3 regions of the Corynebacterium sp. CMW7794 genome follow, and region 3 is predicted to be linked to each of the others. Evidence: riboswitches for the same ligand, from Rfam matches in the RefSeq annotation. Region 3 holds a riboswitch; each other region holds the start of a gene.
The links. Region 3 has a riboswitch for thiamine pyrophosphate ahead of HMPREF3227_RS08720 (bifunctional hydroxymethylpyrimidine kinase/phosphomethylpyrimidine kinase). Riboswitches for the same ligand answer to the same signal wherever they lie in the genome.
Positions count from the first base shown of each region.

Region 1: another riboswitch for thiamine pyrophosphate. It lies ahead of HMPREF3227_RS09305 (ECF transporter S component); the one in region 3 lies ahead of HMPREF3227_RS08720 (bifunctional hydroxymethylpyrimidine kinase/phosphomethylpyrimidine kinase).
Region 2: another riboswitch for thiamine pyrophosphate. It lies ahead of thiC (phosphomethylpyrimidine synthase ThiC); the one in region 3 lies ahead of HMPREF3227_RS08720 (bifunctional hydroxymethylpyrimidine kinase/phosphomethylpyrimidine kinase).

Region 1 covers NZ_KQ961759.1:58,890-64,973, forward strand. The annotation lists gene HMPREF3227_RS09300 (DNA-directed RNA polymerase subunit beta') at 1-2,099, shown strand, start outside; TPP riboswitch at 3,024-3,169, shown strand; gene HMPREF3227_RS09305 (ECF transporter S component) at 3,159-3,788, shown strand; gene HMPREF3227_RS09310 (ABC transporter ATP-binding protein) at 3,810-5,204, shown strand; gene HMPREF3227_RS09315 (energy-coupling factor transporter transmembrane component T family protein) at 5,197-5,967, shown strand.
Region 2 covers NZ_KQ961763.1:36,799-42,882, reverse strand. The annotation lists gene thiO (glycine oxidase ThiO) at 1-1,011, opposite strand, end outside; gene HMPREF3227_RS09940 (thiamine phosphate synthase) at 1,008-1,658, opposite strand; gene thiC (phosphomethylpyrimidine synthase ThiC) at 1,662-3,407, opposite strand; TPP riboswitch at 3,404-3,519, opposite strand; gene rplS (50S ribosomal protein L19) at 3,691-4,035, shown strand; gene HMPREF3227_RS09925 (cutinase family protein) at 4,130-4,930, shown strand; gene HMPREF3227_RS09920 (hypothetical protein) at 4,948-5,622, shown strand; gene lepB (signal peptidase I) at 5,754-6,084, shown strand, end outside.
Region 3 covers NZ_KQ961757.1:18,133-24,216, forward strand. The annotation lists gene HMPREF3227_RS08720 (bifunctional hydroxymethylpyrimidine kinase/phosphomethylpyrimidine kinase) at 1-1,091, opposite strand, end outside; TPP riboswitch at 1,079-1,181, opposite strand; gene HMPREF3227_RS08725 (NAD(P)/FAD-dependent oxidoreductase) at 1,282-2,622, opposite strand; gene HMPREF3227_RS08730 (SAM-dependent methyltransferase) at 2,826-4,109, shown strand; gene HMPREF3227_RS08735 (MFS transporter) at 4,184-5,578, opposite strand; gene HMPREF3227_RS08740 (heterodisulfide reductase-related iron-sulfur binding cluster) at 5,855-6,084, opposite strand, start outside.

The DNA of each region.
Region 1 (6,084 bases), on a different contig from region 3:
GCTTGCAGGCTCCGATCAAGGTGCGTATCTCGCACTTGCGTCCGCCGGCAGACATCGAGGCTGAGCAGTTCCCGGACGGCTGGAACAAGGGTGACACCTGGATGGCTGACACCACCATCGGTCGCATCATGTTCAACGAGCTGCTGCCGTGGAACTACCCGTACCTCGAGGGCGTCATGGTCCGTAAGGGCGGCTCCGATAACAAGGTCCTGCTCGGTGACGTCGTCAACGACCTCGCCAACAAGTACCCGATGATCACCGTTGCTCAGGTGCTGGACAAGATGAAGGACGCTGGCTTCTACTGGGCCACCCGTTCCGGCGTTACCATCACCATGGACGACGTTCTGGTCCTTCCGAACAAGCACGAGATCCTCGAGTCTTACGAGAAGGAAGCTCAGCGCATCGAGCGCAAGTACTACGAGCAGGGTGCGCTTACCGAGCGCGAGCGCTACGACCGCCTTGTCGAGCTGTGGAAGAACGCCACGGACGAGGTCGGTAACGCGGTCGAGAACCTCTACCCGGATGACAACCCGATTCCGATGATCGTGAAGTCCGGTGCTGCCGGTAACATGCGTCAGATCTGGACCCTGGCCGGTATGAAGGGCATGGTCGTGAACTCGCACGGTGACTACATCACCCGTCCGATTAAGACCTCCTTCCGCGAAGGCCTGTCCGTTCTCGAGTACTTCAACAACTCGCACGGCTCCCGTAAGGGCCTGGCCGATACCGCACTGCGTACCGCCGACTCGGGCTACCTCACCCGTCGTCTGGTCGACGTCGCGCAGGACGTCATCGTCCGCGAAGAGGACTGTGGCACCCGCCAGGGCGTTCGCGTCCCGATCGGCGAGGTTTCCGGCGACAAGGTCGTCATGCACGAGCTGTGGGAGACCTCCGCGTCTGGCCGCGTCGTTGCCTCTGACGTGAAGAACGAGGCCGGCGAGGTCATCGCCGAGGCCGGTTCTGACCTCACCGAGGAGCTCACCCAGAAGCTGCTCGACGCTGGCATCACCGACCTCAAGGTCCGCTCCGTGCTTACCTGCCAGACCCCGGCCGGTGTCTGCGCGAAGTGCTACGGCAAATCCATGGCCTCTGGCCAGCTGGTCGACATCGGCGAGGCCGTCGGCATCGTCGCCGCCCAGTCCATTGGTGAGCCGGGTACCCAGCTCACCATGCGTACGTTCCACCAGGGTGGTGTCGGTGGCGACATTACCGGTGGTCTGCCGCGTGTTCAGGAGCTCTTCGAGGCTCGTAACCCGAAGAACCGCGCCCCGATCGCTTCGGTCGACGGCACGATCTCCCTCTCTGATGAGGGCAACTTCTGGACGCTGACCATCACCCCGGACGACGGTTCGGACAATGTGGTCTACGAGAAGCTGTCGAAGCGCCAGGGCCTGGCTCAGGTCCGTCGCCCGATGGAGTCCAACCCGGACGCCATGATTGAGCGCTCTCTGCGCGATGGTGACCACGTCACCACCGGCGAGCGCCTCATGCGCGGTGCGGCTGACCCGCACGACGTCCTCGAGGTCCTCGGTCGCCGTGGTGTTGAGAAGCACCTCATCGACGAGGTTCAGGCCGTCTACCGTACGCAGGGTGTGGCCATCCACGATAAGCACATCGAGATCATCATCCGCCAGATGCTGCGTCGCGGTACCGTCATCGACGCGGGCTCCACGGAGTTCCTGCCAGGCACGCTGGTTGACCTCTCTGAGGCCAAGCAGGTCAACGCCAAGCAGGTCGCCGAGGGCGGCGAGCCCGCCCAGCTCCGTTCGGAGATCATGGGTATCACCAAGGCGTCGCTGGCCACCGAGTCCTGGCTGTCGGCCGCCTCCTTCCAGGAGACGACCCGCGTCCTCACCGACGCCGCTATCAACAAGCGCTCCGATCAGCTCATTGGCCTGAAGGAGAACGTCATCATCGGTAAGCTCATCCCGGCCGGTACCGGTATCTCGCGCTACCGCAACATCACCGTCAAGCCGACGGAGGCTGCCCGCAACGCGGCATACTCCATCCCGACGTACGGTGATTCCATCTACGGCGACGACGGGTTCGGTGAATTCACCGGCGCCTCCGTCCCGCTGGACGAGGACTTCACCTTCTAGTTCTCGCCCCAGCCCTGCCTGGCGCCACTGCCAGGCGGGCCAGCACTTCAAGCTTGGTTTGCTTTAATTTCGCGAAGCCCCGGCTTCCTTCGCCACCGCATGTGGCAGGGAAAGCCGGGGCTTTGTGCTGCGCTGTGACCGAAATAGGGCAGAATTACCATCTTTGGGAATGTCTACTCGCAATAGACATCGATAGTCGACTGATGGGCATGAAGCACTCCGCTGCCATCAAAAGCTGAAGGATGAAGCCAAACGAGGCAGTCTTGAATTTGAGGAAATCGCCCTTACTCGCCATGATGCCTACCGGGAGGGCAACACCACCCGAGCGCTCGGCAGATACCGCGAGATCGACGATGTGACAGCGAAAAAGGTCTTCGGTCAATGTGCGCAGGAACGAGGAAAGGGTGGGTGGAGATAATGGCCAAGACGTACACAGTTACCGCAGAAGGAGGCACGAGTGACGTGTGGGTGCTGGAATGCGCCGAGCTGGGAGCTGTGTCGCAGACTAAGCGACTAGCCCATGCCGCCGACGAGATCCGGGAAACCATGGCCTATTAGGCAGGAGTAAGCCCAGACGAACTCAACATCGTGGTTGAAGTCATTTTCCCCTCCAATAGCGCTGAGCTAAATCCACGCGCGGACAAGCAGCGCGAAGAAGCCGCACGGCTTACGGCTGAGGCGAAAGAAAGCACCCGTAAGCATGCTGTTGCGATGAAAGTCTGGAATGATGGTGCGCGACATGGGCGAAATTCTCAGCGTGTCCTATCAAAGGGCACAAAATCTTGCTAGCGCGTGAAGAAAAACTGTTGCCAGCTATTGCCCCATCCACGTGCTTTCGAGGGAGTGGTGGCTGTTAAGATAAAGATGTTTTCCACCCCATCGCCGGATTTGGCTAAGTGATGGGGGCAAACACCACTTAAATTTCACACGTGACACGGGTGCTCCGCGTAGGCGGGGCTGAGATGCCGCAGCAGCTAGCGAGTGACATGGACTCGCTCAGTGCTGCATCGGCGAACCGTCGAACCTGATCCGGATAATGCCGGCGATAAGGGAGGAATCATGAGCGCGACATCTGCGCCCGCAACCGCTACTACTTCGGCCCCGCGCCGCTCACTGCGCTGGCGCGTGGTGGACATCATTGTCGCCACCGTGCTGGCGGTGGCCTGCGGCCTCATCTTCGTTTTCTGGAACTCTGTGGGCTACGCCTGGTACATGGCCATGGATGCCCTCACGCCGGGCCTAGGCGGCCTGGCCACGGGTATCTGGTTGATTGGCGGCGTGCTGGGCGCGCTCATCATCCGCAAGCCGGGTGCGGCTCTCTACGTTGAGGTGCTCGCGGCATCGGTCTCTGCCGTGATGGGCAGCCAATGGGGCTGGTCCACCATTTACTCGGGCCTCGCCCAAGGCATCGGCATTGAGCTTGTCCTCATCGTTTTCGCATACCGCAGATTCGGCCTGGGCATCGCCATGCTTGGCGGCGCACTCGCCGGTGTTGGCGCGTGGTGCCTTGAGCTGTTTACCTCCGGCAACCTGGCTAAAGGACCGGAGTTCCTCATCATCTACCTGGTCTGCTTGATTATCTCGGGCGCTATCCTGGCCGGCGTCGTCGGCCACCTGCTAACGCGTGCCCTGGCGGCCACGGGTGCTCTCGACCGCTTTGCTGTAGGCCGCGAAGCCCGCGCCAAGTAGCCGCGTAGTTTTTGCTTGTCTATGACGACTCAGATCACCCTGCGCGGCTTCGGGTGGACCCACGCGGGCCGCGCGACCCCCGCATTGGACGATATTGACCTCGACATCGCCCCAGGCGAGCGAGTCTTGTTGTGCGGGGATTCCGGTTCCGGTAAATCCACGCTCTTGGCTGCGCTCGCCGGCGTTCTTGGTGGCGACGAGGACGGGCAGCAAGTAGGCCACCTCACCTTGAACCCGCAGACCCCGGCCGGGCTCGTTCTCCAGGATCCGGAATCGCAGGTTATTGCGGCCACTGTGGGCCGCGACGCGGCATTTGGCTGCGAGAATCTCGGCCTACCGCGCGCGGAGATATGGCCGCGCGTCGAACACGCCCTGGACCTCGTTGGCCTGGATGTGCCGCTTGACCACCCCACCCAACGCCTGTCCGGTGGACAGAAACAGCGCCTGGCGCTCGCCGGAGTCATTGCCATGGGCGCCGGGCTCATCTTGCTTGACGAGCCGACGGCCAACCTCGATCCACAGGGCGCGCGCGACGTGGTCGTGGCCGTCGAGCGGATCGTCCGTGCCACGGGAGCGACGTTGGTCGTGGTGGAACACCAGTATTCCGCGTGGTCCGGCCTGCTGGATCGCGCGGTGCGCCTGGACCGGGGGCGCATCGTCGAAGACGGCGCATACGGAGCGGTGACGGCCGCGCGCGCCGTCACCGGCTTGCCCGTCGCCGTGCCCGCCCCGGCAGATGCCGAGGCCGCGCTGTGGTCGAACAACCTTGTGACGCGTTTCGGCCCGCCCCGCAGTGTGCGTGTCCCGCAGGGGTATTCCACCGTCATCACGGGTGCGAACGGCTCTGGGAAAACCACGTGGTTGATGACCATGGCGGGCCTGCTTCCCAGCTGCGGCGGGGAGATTGGCGTGGCCGAGTCCGTGCGGCGCGGGCTGCGCGGCGAGCCTTCGACGTGGCGCTCGCGCGACCTGGCTCAGCGCCTGGGCGTCGTCTTTCAAAATCCAGAGCACCAGTTCGTCGCCCGCACCGTGGGCGAAGAGATGCGTGTCGGTCCGGGCGTGATGGGTACTTCCGATGCCGCCTCTCAATCGCGCGTGGGCGAGCTCCTCGAGCGCCTGCGGCTTACCCACCTCGTGGACGCAAACCCTTTTACTCTGTCCGGCGGAGAGAAGCGCCGGCTCTCGGTGGCTACGGCGCTCGTCGCCGCGCCGTCCGTGCTGCTGCTTGACGAGCCCACCTTCGGCCAGGATCCCACGACTTTTGCAGAGCTCGTGCGCATGTTGCGTGAGCTCGCGAACGAGGGCACGACGCTGGTCTCCATTACCCACGACCCGTTATTCTTGGCGGCGCTGGGTGACCACCGCGTGACCGTTAGCGCGCACACTGGCCAGGCGGGAGGCAGTACCCATGCCTAACCTCGTACGCGGCGTTAATCCGCTCACGCGCCTGGTGGCGACGTTCCTGGTCACCACACCGATCTTGCTGACCATTGACTGGCTCTCGGCCGCCGTGTCCGTCGCGGTGACGGTGCTTCTCGCTCCGCTGTGCGGGATGAGCTGGTCCCGGCTGGTACGCGCGGCGCTGCCGCTGTGGATCATCGCGCCGCTATCTGGGATATCCATGCTGCTCTACGGCAAGGAGGGCGGTGAGGTCTACTTCTCCTTCTGGCTGGTGACCGTCAGTGAGAATTCCGTGGGACTGGCGGGAGCCATCATGCTGCGTGTCTTTGCTGTCGCGTTGCCGGTGATTGTGCTGGCCCGCGATATCGACCCCACGGAGCTGGGCGACGGCCTCGCGCAAATCTGGCACCTTCCCTCCCGCTTTGTCATCGGCGCAGTCGCCGGCGTGCGCATGCTCACCCTGTTTAAGGATGATTGGGACTCGCTCGCTCGCGCGCGGCGTGCCCGCGGCATCGCGGACGTGGGGCGCATCCGGCACCTAGCCACCATGAGTTTTAGCCTGCTCGTCCTCGCACTGCGCCGCGGCGGCAAGCTCGCCACAGCGATGGAGGCCCGCGGCTTTGGGCGCCCAGCCCCGGGCGGCCGGGTGCGAACGTGGGCGGTGGCCTCGCACCTGCGTGCCCGCGATTGGTGGGTCATGGCCGCAGCCGTGGGGGCGGCGGCATTGCCCGTCATCATTGCGGTGGCCTGCGGAACGTGGCGTCTCTTTGGCCTCTAGCGATAGTTAAGCCGCAGCGCGCGGGGACTTAAGTCCCTTAGACTGGCAGGTACGACTTCCCTGGTGCGGCACCGCATGCCTGCGGTGGCGCGCCGTACACGCAAAGGATGGACAGCG
Region 2 (6,084 bases), on a different contig from region 3:
GATGCCGTGCCGGAAGTAGCCGGTGGAGACGATGATCTGTGGCGCGTGCGGGAGGCGCCCGAGGTAGGGGAGATCGTCGGGCGTGCCGGGGCGGGCGCCGGTGGTGACTTCGAGGAGTTCGCATTCCTCGAGGCCGGGGACGACGCGGATGGCGTCGCGGAGCAGGTCGTAGACGCTGCCGACGCGGCGGGGGAGGCTGTCTTCGCGGGTCGTCGCTCCCACTGCGATGGTGCCGTCGACGCGGGGGATGACGTAAATGGGGCGGTCCTCGACGAAGCCGCGGACAACGCGAGTGACAAGCGGCTGGAGAGAGACGGGTACGCGGAGGCGCAGAATGTCGCCATAGACGGGACGCAGCTGAAGCGGGTTCGTGTCCTCGTACCAGCCGTTGATGTGGGCGACGCCGAGTCCGGCTGCGAGCACCACAGTGTCAGCCTGGTGGGTGCCTTGGTCGGTGGTGACCGCGCCGTCTGGGGTGATACGGGCGACACGCTCGGTGCGGACGTCGACGCCGAGATTGCGCGCGGCGTCGAGGGCGGCCGCGGCGAACATCCGCGGGAAGAGCTGCGTGTCGCCGGGGATGGAGACGGCACCGGCGAGACGCGGGGAGAGCGCGGGCTCCATGGAACGGGCGGCTCGGGTCGTAATGCGTTCGACCTCCATGCCGTGGGCGGTCTGGTAGTCGAGCAGTTCGGAGAGGTGTTGCGCGTCCGCGCGGTCCGCGGCGACGACGAGGGTGCCCTCGGCGCGGTAGCCGGTGGGCAGGTCCGTGTGCGCGGCGACGAGTTCGATGAGCCGCGGGTGCCAGGCGCCGGCCGCCTGCATGAGTGGGAAGAGCGGGTCTTGCTGATAGACGACCTCGGCGGCGGGAGCAAGCATGCCGCCGGCGTGGTGCGTGGCGCCGGAGGCAGGCGCGGGATCAAGAACCGTGACGTTGTGGCCGGCGTTCGCGAGCTCGACGGCGGTGGTGAGGCCGACGATTCCGGCGCCGGCGATGACGACGTGGCTCATGCGCGCTCCTCGAAGGCGGCGCGGATCCGCGTGCAATAGGCGGCCGGATCGTCGGCATGCATGATGCCGCGCACGACGGCGACGCCCGCGACGCCGGTGGCGGCGAGGTCGGCCGCGTCGTCGACGGTGACGTCGCCGATAGCGATGACGGGCAGCTGCGACGCGGCGACGATGGCGGGATAGCCCGCGAGTCCCAGCGGTGGCCGGCCGGAGTCCTTCGTGGGGGTGGCACGGAAAGGACCGCAGCCGACGTAGTCGAGGACGTCCGCGTACTGGTTGGCGTCCTCGATGAGGGACAGGGTGCCGGTCGTGAGCCCGATGAGTGCGTCGGGGCCGAGGAGCTCGCGGGCCGCGCGGACGGAGAGATCGTCCTGGCCCAGGTGGACACCGGCGACGGGGAAGCCCGCCTCGCGCAGGGCGAGGGCGACGTCGACTCGGTCGTCGATGACGACGGCGGTGCCTGGGTTCGCGGCGTGGACGGCGGTGGACACAGCCGCGCCGAGGTCATAGAGGTCGCGCGCCGAAATGGGCTTCGAACGTACTTGGATGACCCCGGCCCCACCTGAAGCAGCTGCGGCGGCGCGGCGGGCGAGGGCATCGGAAGGCTCGGAACCTGTCACAAAGTAACAGCGCAGATCGGCGCGCATGGATTAAACCTCCTGGTAGATTTCGGAGCCGGCGGCGCGGAACTCGGCGGCTTTGAGGGCTTCTCCTGCTGCTTCTGCGGACGCGCCAGCGGGCGCAGGCATGGTGGGCATGCCGAGCTTCGCGCCGAAGGTGTCGCGAATGTCCTGGCTGATGCGCATGGAGCAGAACTTCGGGCCGCACATGGAACAGAAGTGGGCCGTCTTCGCAGGCTCGGCCGGCAGGGTTTCGTCGTGGTAGGCCTGCGCGGTATCCGGATCGAGGGAGAGCGCGAACTGGTCGTGCCAGCGGAACTCGAAGCGGGCCTTGCTCATCGCGTCGTCCCAGGCGCGGGCGCCGGGGTGCCCCTTGGCGACATCGGCGGCATGGGCCGCCAGCTTATACGTAATGACGCCGGTCTTCACGTCGTCGCGGTTGGGCAGGCCGAGGTGCTCCTTCGGCGTGACGTAGCAGAGCATCGCCGTGCCGCCCATCGCGATGTGGGCCGCACCGATGGCCGAGGTGATGTGGTCGTAGCCGGGCGCGATATCGGTGACGAGGGGACCGAGGGTATAGAAGGGGGCATCGGAAGCCCAGTCCTGCTCCAGCTCGTTGTTTTCCTGAATCATATTGAGCGGGACGTGGCCGGGGCCCTCGACCATGACCTGGACGTCGTACTCCCAGGCGCGACGGGTGAGCTCGCCGATGGTCTTCAGCTCCGCAAACTGCGCGGTGTCGTTGGCGTCCGCGAGGCAGCCGGGGCGCAGGCCGTCGCCGAGGGAGAAGGCGACGTCGTAGCGGGAGAAGATCTCGCAGAGCTCGTCGAAGTTCTCATAAAGGAAGGACTCCTTGTGGTGGGCGAGGCACCAGCCTGCCATGATGGAGCCGCCGCGGCTGACGATGCCGGTGACGCGCTCGGTGGTGAGCGGAATGTAGGGAAGCAACACGCCGGCGTGGATGGTCATGTAGTCCACGCCCTGTTCGCATTGCTCGATGACGGTGTCACGGAAGATCTCCCAGGTGAGGTCCTCCGCGATGCCGTTTACTTTTTCCAGTGCCTGGTAGATAGGCACCGTGCCAATGGGGACAGGGGAGTTGCGCAGGATCCACTCGCGGGTCGTGTGGATATCGTCGCCCGTGGAGAGATCCATGACGGTGTCCGCGCCCCAGCGAGTGGCCCAGCGCAGCTTTGACACTTCTTCCTCGATGGAGCTTGTGACCGCCGAGTTGCCGATGTTGGCGTTGATCTTGGTGAGGAACTTCCGGCCGATGATCATGGGCTCGGACTCGGGGTGGTTGATGTTGTTGGGGATGATGGCGCGCCCGCGGGCGACCTCGGAGCGGACGAACTCTGGATCGCAGTGCTCGCGCAGGGCGACGAATTCCATTTCCTTGGTGATAATGCCCTGGCGGGCGTAGTGCATTTGGGTGACGCGTTTGGTCCCCCTACGTGGCGTGGGCTTTGTGCCCTTCCATTCCTGGGACGCGGCACCACGCTTCTGGGCAGACTTGCCGTCGTCAGCGAGATCGCGTGCGCGGCCCTCGTATTCTTCGGTGTCGTTACGCTCTTCGATCCATGCTTGTCGCAGGGGCGGAAGCCCTTGCGTGGGATCGCATTCCGGGCCGCGGGTGCGGTAGATGCGGAAAGACTCGTTGGGGCCGGTGGGGGAGTCGTCGAGTTGGATTTCGGTTTCCGGGACCTCGAGACCCTTCTCACGGATCGGCGAGTAGGAGTGCTTGGGGTGGATTTCTTGCTCATGGGTAGCCGACATGGGCCTGACCTCTCTTCCTTCGCTGGTGCTAACCAGACAGGTTCGAACGGTGCGGCCGCGGTTCCAGCGGCCATCTCAGCCCGCTTCCATGCGGGCTCCCGTGGGGATAAGTGCGAGTCCTAGACTAAACACAAGGCCTCGGGTTTGTCAGCGATTTGAGAGATTTTGTTTGGGTGCAGGGGTTATGGAACAATAGATGGCTGTTCTATGTAACAGGCACGAACCGGTCAGCTTCCCTGAGGAAGCGCTTGGGTCCTCTGTCTTAAATTGAAAAGGAAAATCAATGACCAACAAGATTGATCTGCTGGACAAGGCCTCGCTGCGCGAGGACATCCCGAACTTCCGCCCGGGCGACACCCTTGACGTCAACGTCAAGGTCATCGAGGGCACCACCGAGCGTACCCAGCTGTTCAAGGGTGTCTGCATCCGCCGTCAGGGCGCTGGCATCCGCGAGACCTTCACCGTCCGTAAGGTTTCCTTCGGTATCGGCGTCGAGCGTACCTTCCCGGTGCACTCCCCGAACATCGCCTCCATCGAGGTCGTTCGCCGTGGCCGTGTCCGCCGTGCGAAGCTGTACTACCTGCGCGACCTGCGCGGCAAGAAGGCTCGCATCAAGGAGCGCCGCTAGTTCTAGCGCGCTGTTACCGCCTCGTCTCCTGTGCTGGAGCGGGGCGGTTCCGCCGTTTTATGCGGGGCTACACGGCACGGCTTAGAATTCCCTCGTGACGCTCTCTGCTCTCCGCTCTGTGCTTGCCTGCCTTCTGGTCGCTGTGATTGCCGTGCTTTCGGTGCATGCGGCCCCGCGCGCGGTCGCACGCCAGTGCACGGCCATTCACGTTCTGCAGGCGGCCGGCACGGGATTTAGCGCGCGGTATTACACCGCGGAGCCGGTGGGGCTCGACTTCAGCGGGTGGAATCCCGTAGATACGCTCCAGATTCGTCTCGGCGCAGATGATGTGAGCGGTACGAATATCCAATATCCGGCCTCCCTCGGCCGATTCAGCGCTTTCCAACCCAACGCGCTGGGTTCGGAAGCCGCGACCTATGGTGAATCCGTGCGTGCAGGCGTCGAGGACGCGCGCCGCGAGCTCGAGTACGTCGAGCGTGCGTGCCCTTCCACGCGCTACATGGTGATTGGCTACTCCCAGGGTGCCTCGGTCGCCGGTGATATCGCCGCAGAGATTTCCGCCGGCCGCGTGAAGGGCGTAACGCCTGACGATGTCGCCGCGGTCATCCTTGTTGCCGACCCCGGCCGCGCACGGCTCGGCGCCCCACCTGCACGACCCGCGAAGCTCTACGGTCCGGTGCCCGCGGGCACACGCGCGGCGAATGGCGAGATCATCCTCGACGGCGGGACGGGCGTGAGCGCTGGTCGCGAGGGCATGACCGGCCAGCGCCCCGGAAACTTCGCAGGCATGGAGGGCAAGGTTGTCTCCCTGCGCAATAACACGGACATGGCATGTGCGACGCCCTCGGATACCATCGTGCGCGATATCGCGGACTACGCCAATCGCGTCGAATAGGAGGGCCCTCGGATACGTTGACGCCCCGCGTGGTGGAGCGCTTCCTCGCCGGGATGTCAGAGGGCAAAGATGTGGGCGCGGCCTTGGCCGAGTCGGGTGCGTCCGTCCTCCAGGTGCCCACACTCGTGGCGACCGTGGCGGAGTTGTCCCAGTACTACCTGATTCTCGAGTCGCATACGCACCCGGGACTATCTATTGAGCAGCTCGTGGGTATCGGGCTCATCGCGGCGTTGCCCAACCTTGCGTATGAGGGCGCGATGTCGGACTATCTCATCCCGGTGCTCGAGGTCGCGTCCGAGCCGCTGAACTCGATAAGCCCCGAGGTCGGCGCCTGGTTCGACGTAGCAGTCGAGGGCTTCAAGGCCGTCGATGCCGCCGAATCCGTCTACTGGCAGGCCTATCACTTGGGACTCGCGCCGCAGCTGGACACGCCCACGCAGCTGCGCCAGCGTGCGGCGAAGCAGGTCACGACGCAGCTCGTCGCGCAGCTTCAACACGCGGCGGGATTGGATGCGGCGATGGCGGATCCAGCCAACCAAGGAACCATCAACTCGCTGCGCGTCGCCGGCGACTTCGGCTATACGCACGTGTCCTACTTCGAGCAGGGCTTCTACGTCGACGGCAAGCTAGGCCGCGACTGGGCGGACGAGTGGCTGCTTGAGGTCGCGCGGGGAGTGCTGCGGGAGCGCTAAATGTCGCGCTGACGCGATGCGTAGCCGACGGCGAGACTTGGGCATCCGAGGGATCTGCAGTACGCGGCGAGTCGTGTTGTAGGCTTTAGCCCGTGACTAATAATGCTGTACCCGCATCCGGTGACTCGCACGTGCCGGGTGTGCCGGATGAGACCAGATCGAAGAACGAGAAGAAGCAGAAGAAGCAGCTGCCGTGGCTGGTAGAGACTCTGCTCATCGTCGTCGCGGTGCTCGCGGTGGTGGGTTTGGTGCAAAACACTATCGGCCGCCAGTACGTCATTCCGTCCGCGTCCATGGAGCCGACGCTGCATGGCTGCCAGGGATGCACGGGCGACCGCATCTTCGTCGAGAAGGTCAGCTACTACGGGGATAAGCATCCGGAGCCGGGCGATGTTGTGGTCTTCAAGGGCACGGACTCGTGGAATGGCGCGTATACCTCGCCGCGCTCGGATAACCCGACCA
Region 3 (6,084 bases):
TTCGAATACTGGTTGAGGTACTGCGCGTCCTGCGCCAGGTAAAAGGCGAAGTCCTCTTCGCGCAGCGTGCCGGTACCTAGCGCCTGGATGAAAGGCAGCTGCGTAATGGACTGCCAGGCGTCGCCGGTGAGTTCCCAGAGACGGGCCGTCTCCGGGCCCGCAGCGGAAACGTGGGGCGCGGGGGCGGCCGCAGTGCTCGTGACATCGCTGTAGAAGCGCGCCGGGACGGTGGAAGCTGCCGCCGCGAGGCGGCGGGCGCGGTGCCCATGGTCGACGGGGCCGTGGCCCTGGCCGACCTCAAGGGCGGCCGCGTGGGAGATGGCCTCGTGGAGCCAGCGGGTGGACCAGGAGAGGGCATCGGAAAGCGAGGCGCCGGCGCCGAGCCGGGTGGCCAACGCCGAGGAGAGGGAACACCCCGTGCCGTGGGTGTGCGGGGTGTCCACGCGCGGACAGGAGATGCGGTGGACGGCGCCGTCCGGGGTGACGACGGCGTTATCGGCGAGGTCGCCGCGCAGGTGCCCGCCCTTGACGATGACCGTGGTGCGGGTGTCGGCGGACCATGCGGTGGCGTGGGCGATGGCTTCCTCGAGCGTGGTGGCCTCGGCCGTCTGCGTGAGCACGGCGAGCTCCTTGAGGTTGGGCGTGACTACGGTGGCACGTGCGCACAGCTCGCGCACGGCGGCCTCCGCGTCGCGGTCGAGGAGGCGGTCGCCGCTCGTGGCCACCATGACGGGGTCGAGGACCACGGGCACGTCCGAGAGTTGGGCGAGAAAGCGTGAGACCTCCGCCACGATGGCGGCGCTGCCCAACATGCCAATCTTCACCGCGTCAATGGTGACGTCTGAGGCCACGGCGGTAAGCTGCGCGCGGAGGAACTCGACCGGCGGGGTGTGGACCTCGCGCACGCCCTGGGTATTCTGTGCGACGAGGGCGGTCACGGCGGACATGCCGTAGCCGCCTGCCGCGGCGATGGATTTGAGGTCTGCCTGGATGCCGGCCCCGCCCGTGGGGTCCGTTCCGGCGATGGAGAGTACGCGGGGTACTGCAGGAATGCGCGCCGAAGCAGGCGCGCCAATAACGGCGTCGTTCACAACGATCCCTTCGCTAGTTCTAACTCAGTGCAGGTTCGATGGGTGTTATCTCAGCCGCGGCTTCGAGCCTTGGCACCCCATGTTGCGCTCTCGACACTAACAAAGGACCGTAGGTGTGTGCGCGGTTTTGGGCATAAAAATCCCCCGTTCGCGATACAGCGAGACGGGGGAATGATGGGGAAGAGAAGACTTACGCGTCCTTGCCCATCTTGTTGCGGGCCAAACGCTGCTGGTCCGTGATTGCGAGGTTGCCGCGGACCGGGGAGACGGCATTGATGAGCCAGTTGAGGGCCACGATGGCGCGGGAACGGAAGCCGACGAGGTATGCGACGTGGAGAGCCAGCCAGGCGATCCATGCCGGGAAGCCGGTCATTTCGGTCTTGCCCATCTTCACCACAGCGTTGAAGCGGGAGATGACGGCCATGGAGCCCTTATCGAAGTAGTCGAAGGCCTCCTTTTCGTTGGCAGTGGACTCCTCATCCAGCTTGGCCTCGATGAGCTTGGCAGCGTGTGCGCCACCCTGCATGGCGACCTGTGCCAGGCCCGGCAGACGGTTAAGACCCATCATGTCGCCGATGACGTAGACGTTGGAGTACTCGCCCAGGGTGAGGTCCTCGTTAACCGGGACGCGGCCTGCGCGGTCGGTCTCGACGCCAGCTTGTTCGGCAACCATCTTGCCCAGCGGGGAAGCGGCAACACCGGCGGACCAGATCTTGACGCCAGCCTCGATGGTGGTCTCCTGTTCGGTCTTCATGTCCTTGTAGGTCACGGACTTCTCGTCCACGTTGGTGACCATGGCGTTGAGGCGTACGTCGACGCCCAGCTTCTCCAGCGTGCGCTGTGCTTTGCGGCCCAAGCGCTTGCCGAACGGCGGCAGGACCTGCGGTGCACCGTCGAGGAGGTAAATCTTCGCAGACGACGGCGAGAAGTTGGAGAACTGGCCGTTGAAGGAGCGCTTGGCCATCTCTGCGATCTGGCCGGTGAGCTCGACGCCGGTCGGGCCAGCACCGACGATGACGAAGGTGAGGAGCTTCTCGCGCTCAGCCGGGTCATCGGTCAGCTCTGCCTTCTCGAAGGCGGCAATGATGTTGGCGCGCAGCTCGAGCGCGTCATCCAGGGTCTTCATGCCCGGCGCGAACTCGGCGAAGTGGTCGTTGCCGAAGTAGGACTGGCCAGCGCCAGCGGCGACGATGAGGGAGTCGTACTCGAAGGTGCGCTCGGTGTTGTCCAGAGCCGCGGTGACGGTCTGGGCTTTGATGTCGATGTCCGTCACGTTGCCGTTGACGAAGTGGGCGTTGTCCTGGTCGCGCAGAATCTGGCGGGTGGACGGAGCGATCTCGCCGGAGGAGACGAGGCCGGTGGCTACCTGGTAGAGCATCGGCTGGAACAGGTGGTGGTTCTTCTTGTCGATGAGCGTGACGTCAACATCAGCGTTCTTCAAGGACTTGACGGCGTTTAAGCCGCCGAAGCCTGCACCAATAACGACGACGTGGTGGCGGCCGCCGTTGGGACGGAAAGCGTTCTCAGCCATGTGTGAGTAAAACCTCTCTTGTAAAGATATACAGCCGTGTTTTTAGCTACCCGGCTAGTGTAATAGGTTGCTCCTTGGTCGGCATAGTTTAGGTCACAAAATACTCCGGGCGCGCGGCCCCGCCTGGGCGCTGTGGCGCTCTGCGCCGCTTAAACTGGCGGGTATTGTCCGTCGTTCGCCGGTTCTAATGAGTAAGGGGCACCGTGAGCCATTCCCATCTTGACGCCATTGATGCGCAGCTGTGGCCAGGCGTGGCGGAGGTGCCCGTTCCTCGCTTTGGCGCGTGGCGTGCCCGGCGCGCGGAGGCTCAGTTTGCGCAGGCCTGCGACGCGGCGGGACTGGTACTAGAGGGCGCTGACGCTGACCTGCGGGTCGCGCATGACGCGCTCTTCGACCGCCTCGCGCACGGCGGCTGGGTAGGCTTCGCGGAGTCCTATCTCGCCGGAGAGTGGACGACGCCGGACTCCGCGCATCTCGTGCGTGTCCTCAAGCGCCTGCTCGGTGCTGGGTACGCACCCAAGACCCCCGCAGTGCCCGAATCGCCCGCGACGGGCGGGGAGCTGCCCACAGAGCTGGTAAAGCTCTACGCCGGGGATCGCGTGAGCCACCAGGGCGGAATTTTTTCCACGGGCGTGCCGACGACGGTTCGCGAGTCAGTGCCGGCCTATGAGCGCTCCGGCGCCAAGGAGCACTTCGTCGACGTCACCCATCTGTCGGAGCCCACCGCCGTCGACCGCGAGGATTTGCGCTCCGCCCAAGAGCGCGCCGCAGCCTGGCTTGCCGATGCCACCCGTGTCGGCGCCGGCTCCCACGTCCTGGTTTTCCCGGCGACGGGTCTCCAGGCCGCCGTTCAGGCGGCCGAGCGCCGCGCTGTCGTCGATATTCTTACGGCTGACCCCGAGCGTGCCGAGGCCGTCCGCGAGCATCTCGTGCTCGCTGGTGTCTCTGACAACGTGGCCTGCCAAGATATCGAGCACCTCGTGCCGAGCCCGCAGGAATGGCGCGGTCGGTATGACGCGATCATCTCCATCGAGGCCCTGGAATCCCTGGGCAGTCGGGAGCGTGGACGCTACGTGCAGGCCATCGACCGGCTTCTCGATGCCAGCGGCCGCGCCGTGATCCAAACGACCGTCGCCACGGAGCAGATGACCGGCCCCGGTCGCGACGCGCTGCAGGCGCTCAAGGCCTACGTGTGGCCCGGTCTTGGCCTGCTCACCGTCCCCGAGATCAACAAGTTGGTCGAGCGTAGCACCGGCCTGCGCATTGTGGCCCAGACCCACACCGGACCGCACTACCGAGAGTCTCTCGAGCAGGAGCGCTCCTTCTTCGTGGGCCACCTCCGCGAGGCCGCCGCCGCCGGCTTCGACCCGGTCTACCGCCGCCTGTGGACCTATCAATTCGCGCTGCGCGAGGCGCTCTTCGCGCTCGGCATGGCGGACTCCGTCCAGTTCACGCTCGTCCACCGCAATCGCGGCGGCCGCCGTTAGGCCAGCCGAGCTCGCACACGAGAAATCCCCCGCGCTCCTGTTCGCGGGGGATTGGTCTGTGCGGAGTGTGGGGTTTAGACCTCGGTGAGGTCGACCTTGCTCATCTCGCGCATCGCGATGATAGCGACCAGGGAGAGGGCGGAGACGATGATGAGGTAGTAGCCGACGGCGGCGACACCCTGCGTCTTCACCAGCCAGGTGGCGATGAATGGCGCAACCGCAGCGCCCAGGATGGAGGAGACGTTGTACGCGATACCGGAGCCGGTGTAGCGGACGTTGGTCGGGAACAGCTCAGGCAGGACCGCAGACATCGGACCGAAGATGAGGCCCATGATGAACATGCCGAGCGTGAGGAAGGCCAGGACGGAACCGGTGGTCGCCGTTTCGATGTCTAGGAAGAACGGGAACGTGAAGCCGAAGGCTATCATGATGGCGGAGGTCACCGTGAGGACCGGCTTGCGGCCATACTTATCAGCCAGCAGCGAGGCGACAGGGATGCCGACTATGAAGGCGAAGATGGAGATCAGCTGGATTTCCAGGAACTGGATGTACGGGATGTTCAGGCCCAGGCCTTTGGAGCTATCGCCGATGCCGTAGGACAGGATCCAGGTGGTGACCAGGTAGAACAGCGTGTAGCAGGACACCATGACGAAGGTGCCGATGAGGGTGGGGAGCCATGCAGTCTTGAAAACCTCGAGGATGGGGGACTTGGCCTTCTTGCCGGAGTCCACAGCCTGCTGGAAGACCGGAGTTTCTTCCAGCTTCAGGCGGACGTAGAGGCCGATGAGGACCATCACCGCAGAGCTCAGGAACGGCAGGCGCCAGCCCCACTCCATGAACGTGCCCGTCGTGTCGCCACGGTGGTAGTCCATGGTGGCGACCAAGGTGAGGAAGAAGCCATTAGCGAGAAAGAAGCCGAACGGGGCGCCGAACTGCGGCCACATGGCGGCCTTCGCACGCTTGCCGTCTTCGGCGGTCTCGGAGGCCAGCAGGGCCGCTCCGGACCACTCGCCGCCCAGGCCCAGGCCCTGGCAGAAGCGCATGAGCGCCAGCAGCGCTGGTGCAAGGATGCCCGCGGTGGCGTAGGTGGGAAGGATGCCGATGATGAAGGTGGCGATACCCATGGTGAGCAGCGCGCCCACCAGGGTGGCCTTGCGGCCGATGCGGTCACCGAAGTGGCCGAAGACGACCGAGCCCAGCGGGCGGGCAACGAACGCGAGGCCAAAGGTGGCGAAGGACTGGAGCAGTGCAATCGTGGGGTCTTCCGTCTTCGGGAAGAAGAGGTAGGGGAACACGGCGACGGCAGCCGTGGCATAAATATAGAAATCGTAGAACTCGATGGTGGTGCCGATGGTCGACGCGAAAGCGATGCGTCGACGATCGCGCTTAGTCAATTGTGCCGTCGTGGTAGTGGCGGCGGGTGCTGTGGCAGGTGCGGTCGTCGTCACGGCAAAACCCTCCTTGTGCATTAAGAGAAATGAAGTTTCTATCACCCAATTGGTGAATGTGCCCAAGCATAATATCTCATGTCATGAAATTGCAAGACCATTCTACGGAATTCTTTGAACTAGTCCATCGATTTCTCACGCGCGTTTCGTTGGCACTCCAAGACTCCGAGGTCAACCCGAAAAACGGCAACTGCCCGCCCTCGTCACAACGAAGGCGGGCAGCGGTTCCACGGCGTGTCGCATCGTTCCACGGAATGAAACGCGCGCGTTTAGGCGCGGTGGGCAATGTGGCACAGGCTAGGGTGTGACCACTGGGCGAGACGCGCGCTCGAGCAGCACAGCAATGGAGTCGTACGTGCGGCCGGTCATCATCTCCAAGCCCATCTCGCACGTGCGGTTGTCCGAGACAAACGCGTCGAAGTGCTCTGCGTTGAGGGAGGCGCGCTCCTCGCGGGTCGCGGATTCGACGAGCTCCGGGTGGAACAGCCCGCGGTCGTCGGCGGTGCCACAGCACGTCGCACCCTCTG